Linked DNA regions of Phenylobacterium montanum. The protein of the gene in region 1 binds, or shares a complex with, the protein of each later gene. Links are inferred from orthologs where the notes say so. Each region holds a gene or a part of one and is shown on either strand. Other genes may lie near its edges.

What was found.
Region 2: the proteins of eno (region 1) and KCG34_RS24480 are in contact, whole or in part, in a solved structure (PDB 2FYM), measured with the Escherichia coli proteins. The link is inferred for Phenylobacterium montanum from one-to-one orthologs.

What each region holds. Positions count from the first base shown.
Region 1 is NZ_CP073078.1:247,647-258,973, forward strand. Bases 1-2,828 are described here. They hold eno (phosphopyruvate hydratase), read left to right. Parts: upstream 1-688; coding sequence 689-1,969; downstream 1,970-2,828. Other genes in these bases: KCG34_RS01245 (enoyl-CoA hydratase), read right to left, coding at 1-588; KCG34_RS01255 (aspartate/glutamate racemase family protein), read right to left, coding at 1,988-2,695; KCG34_RS01260 (RcnB family protein), read right to left, coding at 2,700-2,828. In the rest of the region: more of KCG34_RS01260, read right to left, coding at 2,829-3,275; KCG34_RS01265 (sel1 repeat family protein), read left to right, coding at 3,638-3,913; KCG34_RS01270 (polysaccharide biosynthesis/export family protein), read right to left, coding at 3,975-4,754; KCG34_RS01275 (MFS transporter), read right to left, coding at 4,849-6,099; KCG34_RS01280 (GumC family protein), read left to right, coding at 6,318-7,817; KCG34_RS01285 (P-loop NTPase family protein), read left to right, coding at 7,884-8,585; KCG34_RS01290 (O-antigen ligase family protein), read left to right, coding at 8,582-9,874; KCG34_RS01295 (peptidylprolyl isomerase), read left to right, coding at 10,234-10,701; tRNA preQ1(34) S-adenosylmethionine ribosyltransferase-isomerase QueA, read left to right, coding at 10,710-11,327. UniProt on the Escherichia coli protein: Catalyzes the reversible conversion of 2-phosphoglycerate (2-PG) into phosphoenolpyruvate (PEP). It is essential for the degradation of carbohydrates via glycolysis.
Region 2 is NZ_CP073078.1:5,340,575-5,352,213, reverse strand. What follows is about bases 4,796-7,935. They hold KCG34_RS24480 (Rne/Rng family ribonuclease), read left to right. Parts: upstream 4,796-5,165; coding sequence 5,166-7,706; downstream 7,707-7,935. Other genes in these bases: KCG34_RS24475 (M48 family metalloprotease), read left to right, coding at 7,783-7,935. In the rest of the region: KCG34_RS24490 (penicillin-binding protein 1A), read right to left, coding at 787-3,183; KCG34_RS24485 (N-acetylmuramoyl-L-alanine amidase family protein), read right to left, coding at 3,484-4,728; more of KCG34_RS24475, read left to right, coding at 7,936-9,207; KCG34_RS24470 (DsbA family protein), read left to right, coding at 9,264-9,977; mgtA (magnesium-translocating P-type ATPase), read left to right, coding at 10,063-11,639. UniProt on the Escherichia coli protein: Endoribonuclease that plays a central role in RNA processing and decay. Required for the maturation of 5S and 16S rRNAs and the majority of tRNAs. Also involved in the degradation of most mRNAs.

The DNA.
Region 1 (11,327 bases):
CAGCTCCTCCGGCGGCACAACCCGGTTGACCAGGCCCCAGGCGCAGGCGGTTTCGGCGTCGAGGAAGTTGCCGGATAGCGACAGCTCCTTGGCGCGATAGATCCCGATCGCCCGCGACAGCTTCTGCGACAGGCCCCAGCCCGGGGTGATGCCGACCCGGGCATGGGTGTCGGCGAAGCGGGCGCGGGTTGAGGCGATCAGCACGTCACAGGCCAGGGCCACCTCGAAGCCGCCGGTGATCGCCACGCCGTTGATCGCCCCGATCACCGGCTTGGAAAAGCCCTCGATCGCCTTGACCGGATTGGCGACCGCCTCGGTGGCGTTGGCGGCGCCAAGGCCGCCTGGATCCGAACCCAGCTCCTTCAGGTCGAGGCCGGCGGTGAAGGCCCTGTCGCCCGCGCCGGTGAGGATCGCCACCCGCACCTCCGGGTCCTTCTCCAGCGCCACGAACGCCTCGGCAAGGGCTGCGCGCAGGGCCTTGGACATGGCGTTCATGGCCTCGGGCCGGTTCAGGGTGACGACGGCGACGCCGTCCGACTTTTCGACCAGCAACATCGGTTGGGGCTCCTCCAGGCTCGTTTCGGGCATGGCTGCGCCCCCCGGCGGAAGTCAAGCGGCTTTCCCGCGCGCCCCGCCTGAGGTAAGCCCACGCCGCGCCGCGTTTGCGCGCCACCTTCAGGGGAAGCTCATGACCGAGATCGTCGACATCGTCGCCCGCGAAATCCTGGACAGCCGCGGCAATCCGACCGTGGAAGTGGATGTGACGCTGGACGACGGCGCCTTCGGCCGCGCGGCGGTCCCCTCGGGCGCCTCCACCGGCGCTCACGAGGCGGTGGAGAAGCGCGACGGCGACAAGTCCCGCTATGGCGGCAAGGGCGTCCTGCAGGCGGTGGCCGCGGTCAATGGCGAGATCTTCGACGCCCTGTCCGGCCTGGACGCCGAGGACCAGCGCCGGCTGGACAACCTGCTGATCGAGCTCGACGGCACGCCGAACAAGAGCCGCCTGGGCGCCAACGCCATCCTGGGCGTCTCGCTGGCGGCGGCTAAGGCCTCGGCCATCTCCAAGGATCTGCCGCTCTACCGCTATGTGGGCGGCGTCTCGGCCCGCGTGCTGCCGACCCCGATGATGAACATCATCAACGGCGGCGCCCATGCCGACAATCCGATCGACATCCAGGAATTCATGATCCTGCCCACGGGCGCGGACAGCTTCTCAGACGGCCTGCGCATGGGCGCGGAGATCTTCCACGCCCTGAAGAGCGCGCTGAAGGCCGCCGGCCACAACACCAATGTCGGCGACGAGGGCGGCTTCGCCCCCAACCTGGCCTCAGCCGAGGCGGCGCTGGAGTTCATCGTCAAGGCGGGCGAGGGCGCCGGCTATAAGGCCGGCAAGGACTTCCAGCTGGGCCTGGACGTGGCCTCGACCGAGTTCTTCAAGGACGGCCGCTATCACTTGGAAGGCGAGGGCAAGACCCTCGATCAGGCCGGCATGGTCGACTACCTGGCCGGCCTTGTGGCCAAGTTCCCGATCGTGACCATCGAGGACGGCTGCGCCGAGGACGATTTCGAGGGCTGGAAGCTGCTGACCGACAAGCTGGGCGGCAAGATCCAGCTGGTCGGCGACGACCTGTTCGTCACCAACCCCGCTCGCCTGTCGGACGGCATCGGCCGGGGCCTCGCCAATTCGATCCTAGTCAAGGTCAACCAGATCGGCACCTTGTCCGAGACCCTGGACGCGGTCGATATGGCCCATCGCGCCGGCTACACCGCGGTGATGTCGCACCGCTCGGGCGAGACCGAGGACGCGACCATCGCCGACCTCGCGGTCGCCACCAACTGCGGCCAGATCAAGACCGGCTCCCTGGCCCGCTCGGACCGCACCGCCAAGTACAACCAACTGCTGCGCATCGAGCAGGAACTGGGCGACCAGGCGGTCTATGCCGGGGCCAAGGCCCTCAAAGCGCGCTGATCGGAAGCGGGCGCTGGGCTACTGTCCCAGCGCCCAGTCCACCGCCGCCAGGGCGTGCAGGGTGGTGGTGTCGAAGAGGGGGACCGTGCTGTCCTCCGGCTTCACCAGCAGCATGATCTCGGTGCAGCCCAGGATCACCGCCTGGGCGCCGCGCTGGACCAGCCGGGCGATCACCTCGCGATAGAGCGCGCGCGAGTCCTCGCGGACGATCCCGGCGATCAGCTCATGATAGATGACCCGATGGACGACCGCCCGGTCGTCGTCATCAGGGACCAGCACCTCAAGCCCGTGCTCTCTTGCCAGCCGGCCCTTGTAGAAGTCCTGCTCCATGGTGAAGGCGGTGCCCAGAAGGCCGACGCGGGTCAGGCCGGCGGCCCGGATCGCCGCCGCGGTGGGATCGGCGATATGCAGCAGGGGGATGCCGGTCGCCGCAGCCACCTCGTCGGCCATGCGGTGCATGGTGTTGGTGCAGATGACGATCAGGCCGGCGCCGCCGCGCTCGAGCCGTTGCGCCGCCTCGATCATCATCCCGGTCAGGCGATCCCATGCGCCGGCGTGCTGCAGGGCCTCGATCTCGGCGAAGTCGAAAGTCCACATCAGGCTGCGCGCCGAATGGGCCTCGCCTAGCCGCCGCCGGGCTTCCTGGTTGATGATGCGGTAGTACTCCGCCGAGCTTTCCCAGCTCATGCCGCCGATCAGGCCGATGACGCGGTCGCCCGGCCGCATCGGCTCAATACCCGCCGGAGATGACATCGAAGATCAGGCCCGTGCCCATCGCCACGAGGACGAAGTCGTCGCCCTCGTGCACCCAGTAGTAGCCACGCGGCGGCCGGCGCAGGTGGTAGCGGCCGAAGTCGCTGACCACCGCCCCGCGATAGGCGGGCGGCAGGACCTGGCCGCGTCGCCAGCGGCCGTAGGCCGCGCCCGGGGGGGCATAGCGTGGCGAGCCATAGCCAGGGACGGCATAGGGGCGCGCGCCATAGCCCGGCGGACCATAGGCGGGCGGGCGGTAGCCGGGATAGGTGGGATAGGCGCCGCCGGGGGGGTAGTATTGCGGCCGGGCGGGCTGATAGGTCGGTTGGCCCCGGCCGCCGTAGGGCGGAACATAGTAGCCGCCGCGCTCTGGGTCGCGACCGCCCGGCGGGGCGTATTCCTGACGCCCGCGCGGCGCTTCGCGCTGTTGCTGCTGCTGTTGGTGCTGGCCGCCCCGCTCGCGATCGCCGTGATCGCCATGCTCGGCGCGCGCGGCGATCGGCGCCGTCAGGGCCAGGAGCGCGATCGCGGCAAGGCGAACCCACGATTTCAAGATCCTGCCTCCTTTCCGCCGATCTTCGCCGGGCACCCTGCCGCGTTGCGGGTGAACCGAGGCTGAACGATCGAACTCCAAGCCTACATAGCCCGTCGCGGCCCGGGCGGCGATCCCTGGCCAGGAGGTCGGATCATTCGCACACTGCACACTTGCTGGGCGTCGATGCGACAACTTGTCTTAAAGAAGTATTCGCGAGCCCAGGTGCGACCAAAGTGCGCATGTGGCCAGGTTAAGAATGGCTAACGGACGCCTTAATCATATTTTCAACTACGAGGACGCCTAATGCTCTCGAGGGCGAGAAAACCGCTCCGGACACCGGGCGGCCCGCTCCCCTCATCGAATTTGAGGGAGCTGACAAAATGTACGTTGAGCAAACGCCGCCGGCCATTGTTGGTCTGCCGCTGCCGAAGGCCGATTCCACCGGGGACGAGCTGTTCCGGATGGGCCTTCTCTATTCCACCGGCCAAGGGGGCGCGCCCCTGGACTACGTCTCCGCGCACATGCTGTTCAACCTGGCCGCCATGCGCGGTTCGGTCGAGGCCAAGGTCTACCGCAAGGAGATCAGCCAGGAGATGGATCCGATGGACGTGGCCGAAGCCCAGCGCGCCGCGCGCGAATGGCTGTCCCACGGCTGATCTGATCTCGGCGCGGGCTGCGACAGGCGCCCGCGCGCCGACCCCGAACTGATTTGCTGTCTTATTTCGCGACCGTGCCTGCCAGATAGGTCGGGCCGACGGTGTAGTTGAAGCCGAACTGCACCGGGTTGATGTCGCGGAAGTACTGCTGGACGAAGATCCCCGCCTCGGCGATCCGCGTGCGGGGAACATAGACCACGTCGAACCGTCGCAGCGGCACAACGTCCGTCAGCCCCGGATCGCTCACACCCCGCATCAGGTTCGCGGTCCGCATCATCGCCTGGCCGTTGGGCCCGCGGCGGATGATCACCACCTCGGTCCGCTTCGCCGCGGTCTTGAAGCCACCGGCCATGATCACCGCCTGCAGCGCATTGATGTCGCCGGGCATGTCGTAGACGCCGGGCTTGTCGACCTCTCCGCCAACAAACACCTTCAGGGGCGCCGCCTTGACCGAGACGGTCACCATGGGCTGCAAAAGCTGGCTGGCGTAGGCGCGGTCCAGGATGTTCTCGACATCACCAAGGGTGCGGTCGGCCACCTCGACCGGCGGCAGGAGCGCCAGGCTGATGCGGCCGTCGGGCTGCACCGTAACCGTCTTGGAAAGCTCCGGAGCGGAGGGAACCGTGACCTCGACCTCGTCGCCGGGATAGAGCCGATAGGGCGGCTCGGCCGTGCTCCAGGTGGCGTAGGCGATGTTCGGGAAGTTCGCCGAAGGATGCGGCGAAGTGGCGAACACGTCCGGCCGCGCCTTCTCGACCGTGTCGCAGGCGGCCAGCGTGCAGGCGGCGACGCCGGCTGCGAGACCGAGCAGGCGAGGGCGATGGAAGCGATTGAAAGCCATGGCGAAGGCGAGCTTCGGATCCTCTTGGACACTGAAGCCAGTGTTAAGGAGAAGGGGTAATTTCCGGTTAAGGGCGGTCGCCAAAGTCATCGGTTCATGGGCTCGCCCGGCCATCGAGCCTTCCCCGAAGCCCGGTCAGACCGAGGACTGCCAGGCCGGCGAACCCGGCCCCGGCGAGGAAGGTGGCCGAAGGGCCGACGTGTTGCCACAGTTCGCCGGCGAGCGAACTCGACGCTATGACCGCGAGGCCGGTGGCGAGGTTGAAGACGCCGAAGCCCGTGCCGCGCAACCGCGCCGGGGCCGTGTCTGCGATGAGGGCTGAGAACAGACCCTGGGACAGGCCCATGTGCGCACCCCATAGCCCCGCGCCCACAATGAGGCCTAGCGGCGAGCGGAAGCCGGCGATGACGAGATCAGCGAGGACAAGGACGACGAGGCCGCCGGCCAGCACCTGCCAGCGAGGCCTCCGATCCGACAGGCGGCCGGCTGGCGCCGCAATCAGGGCATAGACCAGGCTCATCGCCGCCATCACGATCGGCGCCTGCGCCGCAGCCAGCCCGACATCGATCGCCCGCAGAATCAGGAAGGCCTCGCTGAACCGGGCGAAGGTCATGATCACGCCGAGGATCAGCACCGCCCAGAAGGCGCGGCCCATGCCGGCGACTTCGGCCAGGCGGATCGGCGTGCGCGCCGGCCCGGAGCTCTCGCGCTCTGGCTCCTTGACGCCGAAGACTAGCAGCAACACGCAGATGATCGCCGGCGCCACGGCCCATCCGAGCACCTTGCGAATGTCGGCCAGGGCCAGCATCAGGCCCATCGCCGCGAGCGGGCCGGCGACTGCGCCGACGGTGTCGAGCGCCTGGCGCACGCCATAGGCGGCCCCTCGCAGCGCGCTGGGCGTTATGTCGGCGACAAGGGCGTCTCGCGGCGCCCCGCGCAGCCCCTTACCCACCCGGTCCGCCAGGCGCGCCGCCAGGACCGCGCTCCAGGTTTGGGCGAGGGGAAAGACCGGTTTCGTCAGCGCCGCCAGCCCATAGCCGGCCACCGCCAGCCACTTGCGATGGCCCAGGCGATCGGAGAGCCAGCCCGAGAAGACCTTGGTGACCGAGGTCGCCCCCTCCGCCATGCCTTCGATCACGCCCAGCAGCGCCGCGCTGGCGCCCAGAGTCGAGACCATGAAGATCGGAAGGAGCGCATGGATCATCTCGGACGACAGGTCCATGAACATCGAGACGAAGCCGAGCGTCCAGACGGCGCGCGGTATCGCGCGCCAGCCCGCGATGCCGGTGATGGGCGGGGCGCGATCGGAAGACCCGTCCCGGGCGGATTCCGTTTCTTCGGTCATCTGGTGCGGCCGCCTTGAGTCGTCACGCGCTGAAGCCGGCGGCCAAGCTTGAGCCGTTCGATCGCCGTCCCCGTGGACCCTACCGGCTCGGCCCTGGGGGCGCGACAGGTGTTTCGATCAGGGCCGATGCGGGCCGCCGCCTTTCGCCGGTATGGGTAACCAGAGCTTAATCGCAGCAGGCCAACCTTCCCGGCCGAGCCTATACTGCCTGGAATCGCATGACCTCCGCCGCCTGGCCATCGCAGACGCCCTATGCCGCGCCTCCGCGCGCAGGCGATGCCGTGCGGGTGCGGGTCCGCTACGACGCCGCCGACATAGCCGCGCTTCTGTGGCGCGAGTGGCCGCTGATGCTGACTGTGTTCCTGGGCCTCGCAGTCCTGGGCGTCGGCTTCGCCCTGACGCTGAAGACCGCCTATCCGGCGCAGTCCAGCATCCTGGTCCGGCTTGGCCAGGAATATGTCTACCAACCCTCGGTCGGCGACGCCGCCCGCGGCGCGGTGCCGGAAAACGACCAGGTGGTGCAGTCCGAGGTCGAGATCCTGTCGAGTCCGCAGCTGAAGCAGCTGGTGATCGGCCGCATCGGCCTGGCCACGCTCTATCCGAGCCTGGCCAGGGCGGCGAATTCCTCCGAGCCCGGCGCCCGCCAGGAGGCGATCGACAAGGCCGTTGGGGCGATGCAGAAGTCGCTGAAGATCGACACCGCGCCCGGCGCGCCTGTGGTCCGTCTCAGCTTCACCCACACCGACCCCGCGGTGGCGGCCCAGACCCTGAACACCCTGGTCGACCTCTATGTCGGCTACCGCCGCACGGTGCTCCTGGATCAGACCCAGCCGCTGGAGGACCAGCGCCGCACCTTCGAGGCGCGGCTGGCCCAGGCCGATGAGGCCTATGAGAACTTCCTCGGCAGCAACAATATCGGCGACTTCGAAGCGGAAAAGGCTTCGCTGGCCCAGCTTCAGGCCAGCCTGCAGCAGCAGAAGTTCGCCGCCGACGCGTCCTTGAAGGAAAAGCAGGGCCGGCTCGCCGCCCTCAGCGCCCAGGTGGGCCAGGTCGCGCCCGAGGTCGGGCTCTATCACGACCTCGATCACCAGGCGCAGGACAAGCTGACCGAGCTGAAGGTCCAGCGCGGCGCCCTGCTCAGCCGCTATCGCCCCGACGCCCAGCCGGTGCGGGACCTGGACAACCAGATCGCCGCCCTGGAGAAGGGGATCGGCGACGGCAGCCTGCAGGGCGAGGGCGCACGCCGCATGGGCGTGAATCCCGTCTATCAGACCGTGCAGGCGGACCGGCTGCAGATGGCCGCCGAGGTCGCCGCCCTGCAGCAGTCGTCCCGCGTCCTGGCGCAGCAGATCGAGCAGGTCACCGAGCGCCAGCTGCGCCTGGCCCAGCTGGAGCCGCAGTATCAGGACCTGTCGCGCGACCGCGACGTCCTGCAGAGCAATGTCCGCGACTTCACCGTCAAGGAGCAGCAGAGCCAGGCCGCCGCCGCCATCGCCCGGCAGAGCAACGACAATATCAGCATCGTCCAGCGGGCTACCCCGCCGGTGCAAGGCAAGAGCCTCAAGCGCCCGGTGATGCTGCTGGCGATCCTGATGGCCGCGTTCACCGCGGTCTGCGCCGGCCTCGTGCGGGTATTCCTGCGCCCGGGCCTTCCCTCGGCCGCCTCGGCCTCCAGGACCCTCGACCTACCGATCCTCGCCACCGCTGCGGCCAAGTGACCCTTGCGGGGAGCTGGGGACCGATATGCTAGAAACTGAGTTTCTCCGCGTGCGGCGATTCGAGTGATGGTGGATCTGACGTCTGAGATGGCCCAGCTCTGGGCCTCGCTGGGGCCGCCGCCCCCCGGACCGGCGCGGGTGATCCAGTTCATCGGCGCCCGCAGCGGGGAGGGGACCTCGACGGTCGCGCGAGAGTTCGCCCGTTTCGCCGCCGAGCGAACCCGCCGGGCGGTCTGGCTAGTGGACCTCGACTTCGCGGACTCCGGCCAGTACCGCGCCATCGCCGCCGAGCCGGAGCGCTTCGGCCCGTTGGGCGCCGCCGCCGCTGCTTCGCCGGACGGCTCCTGCTTCTTCACCGTCCAGCCGCCGGCGCGCGACGCCGAGGGCCGGGTCGTCGCCGACAGCCGCTATCTGGTCGCCCATCCGGTCGGCGGCTCCAAGCTTTGGGTGACCCGGTTCCGGCGCGAGCTGTTGCAGGCCGGGCAGGGCGTCGGGGTCGTCCAGGCGCCCGACTACTGGAACGCCCTGCGGCGCAACGCCGAACTGGTGGTGGTCGATGCTCCGGCTCTCGACCGGGCCCAGACCGGGCCGCTGGTGGCGCCGTTCATGGATTTCTCGGTCCTGGTGCTGGCCGAGGGCGGCGCGGAGGCCGGGGATGCGCTCGCCCTGAAGGCGGCGATCGAGGGCGCCGGCGGGCGCTGCGCCGGCATCGTCTTCAACCGCGTCAGCCTGCAGCCGCCCGGCTTCCTGAAGGCGGTGCTGAGATGACCTCGCCAGCCGTGGCCTGGCCGCCGCCGCAGGAAGCGGGCCTGCGCGCCGAGCCGCAGCCGCGATGGCGCACGGTGCTGGCCTTCGGCCTCTCGGTGCTGGTGCTGCTGACCTACAGCGGCGCCTGGGTCTCGCCCCTGATCGGCGAGCAGACCGATCCGGCCAGCTCGAACCTCGTGCGCAACCTCTATTTCCCGGCCTATGGCGCGACCATCGCGCTGGCGGCCCTGTGCTGGCGCGACGTGCTCAGGGTCCTGCTGCGCGAGCCGTTCCTGATCCTGCTGCTCTGCGTCGCCGCAGCCTCGACCGCCTGGTCGGTCGAACCGGACCAGACCCAAAGGCGGGTGATCGCCCTGGCCTTCACCACGCTCAGCGGGGTGGTGCTGGGCGCCCGATGGCGCTGGGCGCGGCTGGCGGAGGTGCTAGCGACCGCCTTCGCGATCCTGGCTTTGGCCTCATTGATTGCAGGCCTTTTCATCCCCTCGGTCGGACGCATGGCGGTGCTGTTCCCCGGCGCCTGGCGCGGCCTTTGGGACGAGAAGAACACGTTCGGCGCGGTGATGACCTTCGCCGTCCTGTTCTTCGGCGCTGCAGCGCTGTTCGCGCCGCGGCGCGCCCTGCTCTGGGGACTGATGGCCGCGGTCGGCCTCGCCCTGATCCTGCTGTCGACTTCTAAGACCTCGTTGCTGGCCCTGTTCCTGGGGCTCGGCATGATGGGGTTCGTGCTTCTGGCCCGGCGCGGCGGCGCGGTGACAGTGGTCGCTGTCTACGGCGCGGTGCTGCTGGCGGTCACCCTGGGCGCAGCGCTGTGGCTGGCGCCGGACGTATTCCTGGCCCTGCTGGGCAAGGACGCCACACTGACCGGCCGCACGAGGATCTGGGCCGGCATCATGCGCCAGATTCGCCTGAGGCCCGTGCTGGGCTATGGCTATGGCGCGGTGTGGAACGAGACCGGCAATTGGGGGCCGCTGGCCAAGATCACCAAGGAGGCCGGCTTCGTCGCTCACCACGCGCACAACAGCTGGCTGGAGCAATGGCTGGGCCTGGGCCTCGTCGGCCTCTGGACCTGGGCGGCCTACTACTGCATGGCGCTGGGGCGAGCGGTCTGGGCGGTGTTCACCAGCCGCGGCGCGCTTCTCGCCTTCCCGTTCCTGATGGTCTACAGCCTGATCAGCCTCAGCGAGAGCGTGGCGGTGGTCTATAACGACCTGCGCTGGGTGCTGTTCGTCTGCCTGGCGGCGCGGCTGGCCTTGCCGCAGAGCGGGCCCGAAGCCGAATCCCGGCCCTGAAAACGAAAAAGGCCCCGTGGGGGGCCTTGTCGTTTGAAGAACGCCACGGCGGGCCGGGCCCACCGCGACGCTCGACAATGTCAGCGAAGTGGCCGACGTCTCAGCTAAGGGTTTGATCCTTAACGGAGTTTACCAGCGACTCCGCGTGATGACATTGAGACACTGGATCACCTCCTTTCAGCTGTTGAACAGGGACTCCGAATCTAGGCCTCGACTCGGCGTCTTTAAAGCCCAATCGGCGGTCGAAGTGACGCAGGCGGGAATTTTGCGCGAATATTGGAATGCGTCGGCTGGGGGTTACGCGGGCCGCGGCAGGGGCTAAAAGGAGCGCCGAATTGCCATCTGAGAAGAAGTGAGCCATGGCCGCCGATCCCGAAAACACCCTGATCCTGACCCTCGACACCGGCCCGGTGGTGATCGACCTGCGTCCTGACCTAGCGCCGGGCCATGTCGAGCGCATCAAGGAGCTGGCCCGCGAAGGCTTCTATGATGGCGTGGTGTTCCATCGGGTGATCCCCGGCTTCATGGCCCAGGGCGGTGATCCGACCGGGACCGGCCGCGGCGGCTCCGACAAGCCGGACCTCAAGGCGGAGTTCTCCAAGGAGCCGCACCTGCGCGGGGTGTGCTCCATGGCCCGCACCAACGACCCGCACTCGGCCAACAGCCAGTTCTTCATCTGCTTCGACGACGCCACCTTCCTGGACAACCAGTACACGGTCTGGGGCGTGGTCAGCCAAGGCATGGAGAACGTCGACGCCCTGCCCAAGGGCGAGCCGCCGCGCACCCCAGGCAAGATCGTCACCGCCCGGGTGGCGTCGGACGTCTAGCCGCCGTCTTGCTGGTCTCCGACTTCGATTTCGAGCTGCCTGACGACCGCATCGCGCTGAGGCCCGCCGAGCCGAGGGACAGCGCGCGGTTGCTCGTGGTGCGGCCGGGGGACGGGCTGGAAGATCGCATCGTCCGCGATCTGCCGGACTTCCTGCGCCCCGGCGACGCCCTGGTGTTCAACGACACCAAGGTGATCCCGGCTAGGCTGAACGGAACGCGCGAGCGCGACGGCTCGGTGGTAGCGGTCGAGGCGACCCTGCATCAGCGCAAGGCGCCGCATCGTTGGACCGCCTTCATGAAGCCGGGCAAGCGGCTGAAGGTCGGCGATCGGGTGCGGTTCGGCGAGACCAGCGACCGCGCCTGTTTCCTGGGCGCGCTGGACGCGACGGTGGAGGCCAAGGGCGAGGGCGGCGAGGTCACTCTGGCCTTCGACCTCTCGGGCCCCGATCTCGACATGGCCATAGCCGAGCGGGGCGAGATGCCCCTGCCGCCCTATATCGCCGCCAAGCGCGGCGAGGACGAGCGCGACCGGGCCGACTACCAGACCGTCTACGCCCGGCTGGATGGCTCGGTGGCGGCTCCCACCGCCGGCCTGCACTTCACGCCGGGGCTGATGGCGGCGTTG
Region 2 (11,639 bases), 5.1 Mb from region 1 along the record:
CGGAGGCGCGATAGGTGTCGGTGCGCACGTCTGCCGGGTTGATGTCGATGACGATGGTGTCGTCCACCACCGGATAGACCCAGGCCGAGGCGAAGCTGGTGTGCCGCCGGGCGCTGGAGTCATAGGGCGAGATGCGCACCAGCCGGTGCACCCCGGCCTCGGTCTTCAGCCAGCCATAGGCGTTCGGGCCCTTGATCTGCAGGGTCGCCGACTTGATGCCGGCCTGCTCGCCCGGGGTCTCTTCGATCAGCTCCACGCTCATGCCATGAGCGTTGGCCCAGCGGGTGTACATGCGCAGCAGCATGCCGGCCCAGTCGCAGGACTCGGTGCCGCCGGCGCCGGAATTGATTTCCAGATAGGCGTCGTTGGCGTCGGCCTCGCCGGAGAGCAGGGCCTCGAGTTCGGCCCGGGCGCCCCGCTCCTTCAGCGCCGCCAACTGGGCGCGGGCGTCGTTCAAGAGCTCCTCGTCGCCCTCGGCGTCGGCCAGTTCGGCATATTCCAGGGCCTCGGCCAGGCCCTTTTCCAGGCTCTTGACCGCATCCACCTGGGTCGCCAGGCGGGTGCGCTCGCGCATCAAGGCCTGGGCCTCGCTGGGGCGGTCCCAAAGGGTCGGGTCCTCGACCCGGGCGTTCAGCTCATCGAGCTTTCTTAGCGCAGGTTCCCAGTCAAAGACGCCTCCTGAGCAGTCCGACGGACTGCTCGATGTCGGCCGCAGAGGCCTCGACATCCGCTCTCATGTGCTTCTCCTAAGCAGGGCGCGCCTGATAGCCCCTCCGCCCCTCGGGTTCAATAGAGCCCAGTCAGGTCCGCCGGCGGCTTCTTCTGTGGCGGCTTCTGTGGCGGCGGGGCGCCGGCGGGGGCGGCGCCGACGGGTTGGCCGTTCGGCGGCAGGGGCGCACCGGGCAGGACGCCTTCCAGCGCGTCCACGGGTCTGGGCTTGGGCTCGGTGCCTGGGCGATAGGCCTCGCGGATGCCGGTGGCGTAGGAGAACTTCACGTTCGGCGGCGGGCGGAAGTCGTGCACCGGGGTGTCCTTCAGCGCCGTCTGCATGAAGTCGATGAAGATCGGCACCGCGTCCACCGCCCCGGTTTCGTTATTGCCCAACGAGCGGTTGTCGTCGAAGCCGACGAACACGCCGACCACGATGTCGGGCGAGAAGCCGACGAACCAGGCGCTGCGGAAGTCGTTGGTGGTGCCGGTCTTGCCGCCGATCGGCCGGCCGAGGCTGGAGGCCTGGTAGGCCGTGCCCCGCTGGACCACGCCCTGCAGCATGGTGGTGATCTGATAGGCGGTGACCGGGTCCATGATCTGGTCGCCGGCCGGGGGCACGCGGGGCGATTCGTCGCCGTTGAAGGCGGCCTGGCACCTTGGGCACTCGCGCTGGTCGGCGTTCAGCACGGGCTTGCCTTGCGCGTCCTCGACCACCTCGATCAGGTGCGGGTTAATCCTGCGCCCGCCGTTGACGAAGGCGGAATAGGCGGCGGTCATCTTAAAGGGGGTAGTCTCGCCGGCGCCCAGGGCCATGGCCAGCACCGGGTCCATCTGGTTGACCACCCCGGCCCGCTTGGCCATGTCGACGATCTTGGGCATGCCGACGCCCATGGCCAGGCGCACGGTCATGGTGTTCAGCGACAGCTCCAGGCCTCGCCGCAGCGGCAGCATGCCGCGATAGCCCTTTTCGAAATTCTCCGGCGACCAGACCTCGCCCGCCTTGGCGCCGGGCAGCGAAATCGGCCCGTCCAGCACCTGGCTTGCGGGCGTGTAGCCGTTCTCAAGCGCGGTCGCGTAGACGAAGGGCTTGAACGAGGAGCCCGGCTGGCGGTTGGCCTGGGTGGCGCGGTTGAAGTTGGAGAGCGAGAAGCTGTAGCCGCCGACCATGGCCAGGGTCCGGCCCGACCAGGGATCTATCGCCACCAGCGCCCCGTTCACCAGCGGCACCTGACGCAGGTTGTAGAGGCCGGGCGAGGTCGCCGAGGGCTCGACGAAGACCAGGTCGCCCTTCTTCAGCGGCTTGGCGCTGGCGCGCTCCCAGACGACGTCAGCGCTCTCCAGCACCCCGCGCCCGCCGCCGTCGGCCTGCTCGACCCTGACGGCGCCCTCGGCGGATTCCACTCGGGCCGCGCGCCAGGCGCGACGCTCGGACGGCGGGGTGGAGGCCAGGGCCTGCTTCTGCCAGCCATCCTCGACCTCCGCATGGCCCCAGGCCCCGCGCCAACCGTGCCGGCGATCGTAGTTTTCCAGCCCCTTCATCAGCGCCACGCGGGCGGCGGTCTGCAGCTTGGGATCGAGGGTGGTGCGCATGTAGTAGCCGCCCTCGTCCAGCTTCTTGCCGAAGGTGGCCACACCCCGTTCGCGGACCTCTTCGACGAAGTAGTCGGCGTCGTGGTACTTGGCGCGGATCGGCGCCGACTGGACCACCAGGTCCTCCTTCATCGCCGCCTCAGCCTGGGCGCGGGTGACGAAGCCTAGGTCGGCCATTTCGCCGAGGATGAAGTTGCGCCGGGCGATCGCCTTGGCCTTGTTGCGCACCGGATGGTAATTGTCCGGCCCCTTGGGCAGGGCGGCCAGGTAGGCGCACTGGGCCAGGTCCAGCTCCGACAGCGGCTTGCCGAAATAGTTGTAGGCCGCCGCGACCACCCCGTAGGAGTGATAGCCCAGCCAGATCTCGTTCAGATAGAGCTCGAGGATGTGCTGCTTGCTCATCGACTCCTCGATGCGGTTGGCGAGGATCGCCTCCTTCATCTTGCGGCCGATGGTGGCCTCGTTGCCCAAGAGCACGTTCTTGGCCACCTGCTGGGTGATGGTCGAGCCGCCCTCCAGCCGCTTGCCGTGGCTGGCGTTGACCACGTCCTTGGTCATGGCGCGCAAGAGGCCCATCGGGTCGACGCCGCCGTGCTTGAAGAAGTTGTGGTCCTCGGCGGCCAGGAAGGCGTTCACCACCTGGGTCGGGATCTGGTCGTAGGAGACGAAGATCCGCCGCTCTTTGGAGTATTCTCCGATCAGGGTGCCGTCCCAGGCATAGACCCGCGTCGCCGTGGGCGGGCGATAGTCGGCGAGGTCCGCCGCATCGGGCATGTCGTGGAACAGCCAGGCGGCATAGATGGCCAGCGAGAACCCGGCCAAGGCGATCACGCTGAGGACGACCACGCCGACCGTCGCGATCCATCGCTGACCAAGATTCAACGCCGAAGCCTCCACGGACTGCCCGCCCGCCTTCGATCACGCTCTAGCGCGTGTCGAGGCGATCGCAAAGCCCGGTTGGCTTCGTGAGGTTGCAGGCCGCAGCGCGCCCCCTCCACCACCGCGCTGTCGCGCGGCGGTCCCCCTCCCCCGTGTCGCTTCGCGAAACAAGGGGGGAGAAGCGGGGTTGAGACGCCCTCTCCTCCCCTGCGTAGCGAAGCGCAGCGGGGGAGGGGGACCGCGAAGCGGTGGAGGGGGCGAGCCGGCTGCTCAGCTTGCGGTTCAGTCTAAGGAGGCAGAGCCCTACCGCGACGCGACCTTGGTCTGGCGCTCGAAATAGTCGTCGATGGCGTCGCCGACGGCGTTCATGAACTTCTGCCGCTGGCCCTGGCTCTTCAGGCGCGTCTCGTCGTCGGGATTTGTGATGAAGCCCATCTCGAGCAGCACCGCCGGCACGTCGGGGGCCAGCAGCACCATGAAGCCGGCGTCTCGGTGGCTGTGCTCCAAGAGCGGCACCCGGTCGCTGACATGGCTGAGCAGGTTCTCGGCGAAGGCGGCCGAGCGGTTGCGGGTCGAGCGCTGCGTCAGGTCCAGGAGGATCTGGTTCACCGCCCGGTCGTGGCCCGGCAGGTTGACGTTGATGAACCAGTCGTTGCGGCCGATGACATTCTTGACCACCCGGTCCGAGCCCTTGTCCGACAGGGTGTAGACGGTGGCGCCGCGCATGTCGGCGTTGGAGCCGGAATCGGAGTGCAGCGAGATGAACAGGTCCGCGTCGGCCCGGCGGGCGATCTGAACCCGGTTCTCCAGCGGCACGAACACGTCGCTGTCGCGGGTCATCACCACCTTGTAGTGGCCGCCCTTCTCCAGCCGCGCCTTCAGCGCCTTGGCCGCGGCCAGGTTGACGTCCTTTTCCTGGCTGTCGGCGCCTTCCGCGCCGGGATCCTTACCGCCATGACCGGCGTCGATGACGACGATCTTCTTCAGGTGCAGCGGCCGCGCCTCGGTCACCTGGGTGAACACGGCCGGCTTGACCTCAGCCTGGGGCTGAACGGTGGTCGCCACCGCCGCGGTGAGCTTGGCCGGCGCAGTCGCCGAGGCCGGCGCATCGGCGGCGGCCAGGTCGATCACATAGCGATAGACGGTCACGCCATCGGAGGGCGGCAGAAGGAAGCGGCGCTTGATCTGGGCCGGGTGGCTGAGTTGCAGGCTGAGCCTGGTCCCGCCGGCGGCGTTCTCGGCCGACCAGGCCCCTATGAGGCCCAGGCCATGGCCCTGAGGCTGGGAATCGGCGCCGACCTTGGCGAGATTGACCACGACCATGTGATCGGCGGCGCCGTCATCGATCACCTGGCCCTTGGTCGGGGCGTCGAGCTCGATGACGATGCGGGTCTCCTGCTGATTGCCGCCGAGGCGAACCTGCAGCACGCCCTTGGAGGCGGTCTCGCCGTGGGAAGAGCCGGCCAGAAGCGCGCACGCGCCCAGGGCGAGCGCGCAGACGCCCGTCCCTCGCGCCGACCCGACCAAGGCTTTCGCCTGAGCGCGCATCCCAACTCCGAACACTGCAAGGCCTCGCTACTAAGGCCCCACTATCCATTAACCAGAGTGCACAAATGGTTAAGCACGAACCGGGCGCGACGATCCAGCCCAGCTTCGCATCGGCCGCCGCCGTAGCGCCTTCGCGCGCCGCTTTCTTTTTTCTCCCGCTTGTTGCAAACTTGTCTTGCGCTTGGGACGCCCCACATCGGGCGAGATCCGCGCAAGGCCGCATCGGCCGCGCCGTTTTTGGCGGGACCGAGGCGCCGACCCCGCTCCGCGCCACCCGGCGCGTCAAGGATTAAACCTCATGGGCAGCGTCGCTCACGACCGCTCAAAGCTGATGGTTCGACGCGTCTTTTTTGACGCGACGGGCCCGCTTGCGCGCGCCCTCATGCACATCCGGCCCCCGGCGTTCTTCGCCGGCGCGCGCCGTGGAGATTATTTGAATGTCGAAGAGAATGTTGATCGACGCCGTCCATGCCGAGGAAACTCGCGTGGCGGTGGTGGACGGTTCGCGGGTTGAAGATTTCGATTTCGAAAGCCAGGCCAAGAAGCAGCTTCGGGGAAACATCTATCTGGCGAAGGTGACGCGGGTCGAACCGAGCCTGCAGGCCGCCTTCATCGAATATGGTGGCAACCGCCACGGCTTCCTCGCCTTCAACGAGATCCATCCGGACTACTACCAGATCCCCCTGGCCGACCGCGAAGCGCTGATGCGCGAAGAGGCCGAGGCGGACGACGAGCCGCCGCCGCGCTCGCACAACGGTGACGAGGACCATGGCGAGGACGATGACGACGACGACGTGATGAGCGACGAGCTCGCGCGCCGCAATCGCCGCCTGATGCGCCGCTACAAGATCCAGGAAGTGATCAAGCGCCGCCAGATCATGCTGGTGCAGGTGGTCAAGGAAGAGCGCGGCAACAAGGGCGCGGCGCTGACCACCTATCTGTCGCTGGCCGGCCGCTACGGCGTTCTGATGCCCAACACCGCCCGCGGCGGCGGCATCAGCCGCAAGATCACCACCGCCACAGACCGCAAGCGGCTGAAGAGCGTGGTGCAGAGCCTGGACGTGCCGCAGGGCATGGGCCTGATCGTGCGCACCGCCGGGGCCAAGCGCACCAAGGCCGAGCTGAAGCGCGACTACGAATACCTGATGCGCCTGTGGGAGAATATCCGCGAGCGCACCCTGCACTCGATCGCCCCGGCCCTGATCTACGAGGAAGAAGACCTCGTGAAGCGGGCCATCCGCGACATGTTCGACAAGGACCTGGAGGGGATCTGGGTCGAGGGCGAGGAAGGCTACCGCGAGGCGCGCGACTTCATGCGCATGATCATGCCCTCGCAGGCCAAGAAGATCATCGCCTATCGCGATCCGACTCCGCTGTTCGTCCAGGCCAAGATCGAGGACCACCTGGCCCAGATCTACACCCCGGTGGTGCCGCTGAAGTCCGGCGGCTATCTGGTGATCAACCAGACAGAAGCCCTGGTGGCGATCGACGTCAACTCGGGCCGCTCGACCCGCGAGCGCAACATCGAGGCCACGGCGCTGAAGACCAATGTCGAGGCGGCCGAGGAAGCCGCCCGGCAACTGCGCCTGCGCGACCTGGCCGGCCTGATCGTGATCGACTTCATCGACATGGATGAGGCCAAGAACAACCGCACCGTCGAGAAGGTGCTGAAGGACGCGCTGAAGGACGACCGGGCGCGGGTGCAGATGGGCAAGATCTCCGGCTTCGGCCTGATGGAGATCAGCCGCCAGCGCCGCCGCACCGGCATCCTGGAAGGCACCACCCACGTCTGCGAACACTGCGCCGGGGTCGGCCGCATCCGCTCGACCGAGTCCAGCGCCCTGGCCGCCCTGCGCGCGGTGGAGCTGGAGGCGGTGCGCGGCGGGGCTGGCGCCGTCACCCTGCGCACCTCGCGCGCGGTCGGGCTCTACATCCTCAATGAGAAGCGCGCCTTCCTCGAGCGCCTGCGCCAGACCAAAGGCCTGAATGTGACCGTGGTGGTCGAGGACAACCTGGCCCACGCCGAGCACGCCATCGAGCGCACCGAGAGCCGCGAGTTCGAGGCGCCCGAGGCGCCCTCGCGCCGCCCGGCCTTCTCGCCCGAGCCCACTGAGGCCGAGGCGGACGACTTCATCGTCGAGGAAGACGAGGACGAGGAAGAGGAAGAGGACGAAGAGGTCGAGGCCGACGGCGAGCGCGAAGAACGTCGCCCGGTCCGCGCCGAGGCCGAGGGCGAAGGCGGTTCGCGCGGCCGCAGCCGCCGCCGCCGCCGCCGTGGCGGACGCCGCGACGAGACGGATCGCCCGGCTCGTGCGGCCGAGGCTGTCGAGGAAGAGGCCGTAGGCGAAGCGGACGACGAGGGTGATGGCGAAGGCCGCGGGCGCGGCCGCCGTCGCCGCGGACGGCGCGGCGGGCGGCGCATGCGCGAAGAGGTGCGGCGCGACGATCCCTACGCCTGGTCGCGCCCGCGCGTGCCCGACGGCGATCCCTACATCTGGATGGATCCCGGCCAGCCGCCGGCCCCGCGTCCGGCTCCCGTCGCCGAAGCGCCCGCTCGCGCCCCTGCCCCGGCGCCCGAGCCGGTCGTCGCTGCTGTGGCGGCCCAGCCGGTGATCGAAGCGCCGCCGGAGGACATCTGGGTCGAGCTGCCTGCCCCCGAAGAGGCGCCGGCCAAGAAGCCCAAGGCCCGCCGCTCGCGCGCCAAGAAGGCGGCCGAGCCGGTCGCCGAGGTCGCGGCCAGCCTGGACGGCCCCGGCGAGATTCCGGTGCTGGAGGCCGCCGCACCGCACGTCGAGCCGGAGGCGATCGAACCGGTTCCGGTGCAGCCGGCCGTCGCGATCGAGCCCGAGCCGGTCCCTGAGCCCGTCGTCGTGACCCCGGCGCCGGCGCCCGAACCGGTGCTGGCGGCCGTGGCGGACGCGGCGGAGATCTCGAGCCCGCCGGCCAAGCCCAAGCGGGGCTGGTGGCGTCGAGGTTGAGCCCCGGCGCGTTAGCTGGCATGAGATCAGGACGGAGCATGGCGCGGGGGCGCATCGGAGTTTCGGAGCCTCTGGCATGAAGAGCCGCGCCCCTCGTCTCCCCCGCCGCCGGCGTTCGCCCATCGGCGCGGCGGCCAGCGTCCTGGCGCTGGCCGCGGGCCTGGCGGCTCCGGTCGCGCCGGCCTTCGCCCAGGACGGTCCCCTGTCCCTGATCCGCGACACCGAGATCGAGGCGATCCTGCACCAGGACGCCGATCCCCTGTTCGTGGCCGCGGGCCTGGACCCCAAGGTGGTGCAGATCCACATCGTCGGCGACAAGGACCTGAACGCCTTCGTCGCCGGCGGCCAGAACATGTTCATAAACACCGGCCTGATCGTGCGGGCCAAGAACCCCAACGAGCTGATCGGAGTCATGGCGCACGAGACCGGCCACATGGCCGGCGGGCACCTGGCCAATTCCGACATCGCCGGCAAGCAGGCCCTGGCCACCTTCCTTTTGACCATGGGCCTGGCCGTGGCCGCGGCGGCGGGCGGCGCGCCGGATGCGGCGGGCGCGCTGATCTACAGCTCGGACTATTTCGCCACCCTGACCATCCTCAGCTACACCCGCGAGCAGGAGGCCCGGGCCGACCAGGCGGCGATCACCTATCTGGAGAGGGCCGGGGAATCCCCCAAGGGCCTCGTCGATTTCTTCGACAACTTCCGCTACGAGGAAGTGTTTTCGGGCGCCAAGCGCTACCCCTTCTTCCAGAGCCACCCGATCAGCTCGGAGCGTATCGAGGCCCTGCGCGTGCGCGCCCAGCAGCAGGCGCACTATGGCGTGACCGACGCGCCTGAGGCCCTGGCCCAGCACGCCATCATGGTCGCCAAGCTGAAGGCCTTCACCAACCTGCCGCAGCAGACCTTCATCGACTATCCTGAGAGCGACACCAGCTATCCCGCCCGCTACGCCCGCGCGATCGCCTATTATCGCGACCTGCAGACCGACAAGGCGGTCAAGCTGACCGACGCGCTGCTGGCCGAGCAGCCGGAGAACCCCTACCTGTGGGAGCTGAAGGGCCAGACCCTGTTCGAGGCCGGCCGGGCCAAGCAGGCCGAGCCCGCCCACCGCAAGTCGGTGGAGCTGAAGCCCGACGCGCCGCTGCTGCACATGAACCTGGGCCAAACGCTCCTGGCCGAGGACGATCCCAAGAAGCTGGACGAGGCGATCGGCGAGATCCGCAAGTCGCTGTTCGTCGAATCCGACAACCCCTTTGGCTGGCTCCTCTTGTCCCAGGCCTATGACCGCAAGGGCGAGCCCGGCATGGCGCGGCTGGCGGCGGCGGAGGAGGAGTTCTCCCTGGGCCAGGCCTCCGAGGCCAAGGGCTTCGCCATGCGCGCGCGCATGCAGCTGCCCAAGAACAGCCCCGAATGGCGCCGGGCCACCGACATCGTGCTGGTGTCCAAGCCCAGCAAGGCCGACCTGCAGGCCCTGGCCCGCGAAGGCGGCGTCGGCGGGTAGCTTTTAGATTCTGACATCGAGGCCGGGCCACACCGGCCGCCCGGAGACCGATTTACATGAAATTCCTGCGCCTTCCGCTCGCCGTCGCCGTCTTTGCGGCCGCGCTCAGCGGCTGCAGCCGCGCCGACGACGCCTTCGACGCCAAGGTCCACGCCTATCTTCTGGCCCACCCCGAGGTGATCCAGGAGGCGATGCAGAAGCTGCAGGAGAAGCAGGAGGCCCAGGCCGTGGCCAAGGCCAAGGTGGCCATCGCCGCGAACCGCAAGGCCATCGAGCAGGACCCGCGCGACTTCGTCGCCAATCCGAACGGCAAGGTCACCCTGACCGAGTTCTACGACTATCGCTGCCCGCACTGCGTCAACATCGCGCCGGGCGTACTGAACCTGATCAAGGCCAACCCGGACCTGCGGGTCGTGTTCAAAGAGTTCCCGATCTTCGGCGCGGCCTCCGAGCGCGCCGCGGCCGGGGCCGTGCTGGTCAAGCAGTCGGGCGGCGACTATCTGGGCGTCTATCACGACTTCATGACCACCCGCCCGCTGGACGAGGCGGCCGTCGACCGGATCCTGAAGGCCCACGGGACCGACCCGGCCCGCCTGGACGACGCCCTGGTCCGCGCCGCCGCCGACCGCCAGCTGGCCGACGTGCGCAACCTGGCCATCTCGCTCGACATCGACGGCACCCCGGCCTTCATCATCGGCGACACGCTGATCCCCGGCGAGGACCTGGACGCGGTCAAGGCCGCGATCGCCAAGGCGCGGGCGAAGGGGTGAACCCTCGCCTGCAGATTTGACGCGCATCAAACCCGGCGCCGCCGTCGCCGGCTAGGTTGCCCGCACGCGCAGCAGGGGAGAGCTGATGGCCGCCGCGCCGTTCTGGACCCAGACGCCCGAGGCGGCGGCGCAGGCGCTGGGCTGTGGCGTCACGGGCCTGGGCTCGGCCGAGGCCGCCGCGCGGCTGGCCAGGTGGGGTCCCAACAGCGACGCCAGGCGGCGACGCGCCGGGCTGGTCCTGACCATCGCCCGCCGGCTGCTGGACCCCATGTGCCTCTTGCTGCTGGCCGCCGCGGGGATATCCGCCGCCACCGGGGACAATCCGAGCGCGGTGATCATCCTGTTCATCCTCGCCGCCTCGGTGACCCTGGACACCGTGCAGGAGCGCGGCGCGACCCGCACCGCCGAGGCGCTGGAGAAGTCGGTGGCGGTGAAGGCCGAGGTCAGGCGCGACGGCGCCTTTGTCCCCCTGGACCCGACCCTGATCGTCCCCGGCGACGTATTCCGGGTCGATGTGGGCGACATCGTGCCCGCCGACGGCCTGATCCTCGAGTGCCAGCTCTGCACCCTCAACGAGGCGGCGCTGACCGGCGAGCCCTATGGCGTGGCCAAGGCGCCCGGCGTGACCCAGGCCGAGAGCCCCGCCGAGGCCACCAACGCCCTGTTCCGCGGGGCGGTGGTCCAGGCCGGCTCGGCCACGGCCCTGGCGGTCGGCACCGGGGCCAATACCCTGTTCGGCGCGGCGGCCAGCGCGCTCGACGCCCCGGCCGAGACCTCGCCATTCGAGCGCGACCTGCGCCAGCTGGGCCTTTTGATCGCGCGGGCGGCGGCGGTGCTGGTGATGGGGGTCCTGACGGTCAACGTCGCCTTCGGCCGGCCCCTGGTCGAGTCGCTGATGTTCTCGGTGGCCCTGGCGGTGGGGCTGACGCCCGAGCTCTTGCCCATGATCACCACCGTCACCCTGTCGCGCGGGGCGGTGCTGATGGCGCGCAAGAAGGTGATCGTCAAGCGGCTGGCGGCGATCCACGACCTGGGCGCCATGACCGTCCTGTGCACCGACAAGACCGGCACCCTGACCTCGGCCAGGATCGAGCTGGCCGGCTCGCTGTCACCGGCCGGCGAGCCGGACGAGCGCCCCGCGGTGCTGGCGGCCATCGCCGCCCGCCTGGGGGGCGACAAGGGATCGCTGGACCAGGCCCTGGTCGCGGCCAAACCGGATGCCGGCGAGGGCTACAGCTGCCGGGCGCAGTCGCCGTTCGACTACCAGCGGCGCATGGGCGCGGCCCTGGTCGAGGGGCCGGGCGGGCTGCTGCTGGTGGTCAAGGGGGCGCCCGAGGCGGTGCTGGCCGCCTGCGTGGGCGCCGGCGGCGCGCGGCTGGGGCCTGAGGATCGCCAGGCGGTGCTGGCCAAGGTGCAGGAGCTGGCCGGCCAGGGGCTGAGGGCCATCGCCATCGCCTCGCGCCCCTGGAGCGGCGCGGTGCGCCCACTCACCCCCGACGACGAGGCGGATCTGGCGTTCGAGGGCCTGTGCCTGTTCGCCGACCCGCCCAAGGAGACGGCGCCGGCGGCGGTGGCCCGCCTGGCCCAGGCCGGGGTGCGGGTGGTGGTGCTGTCCGGCGACGAGCCCCTGGTGGTGGCGCGGCTGGCCCGGACCGTGGGCCT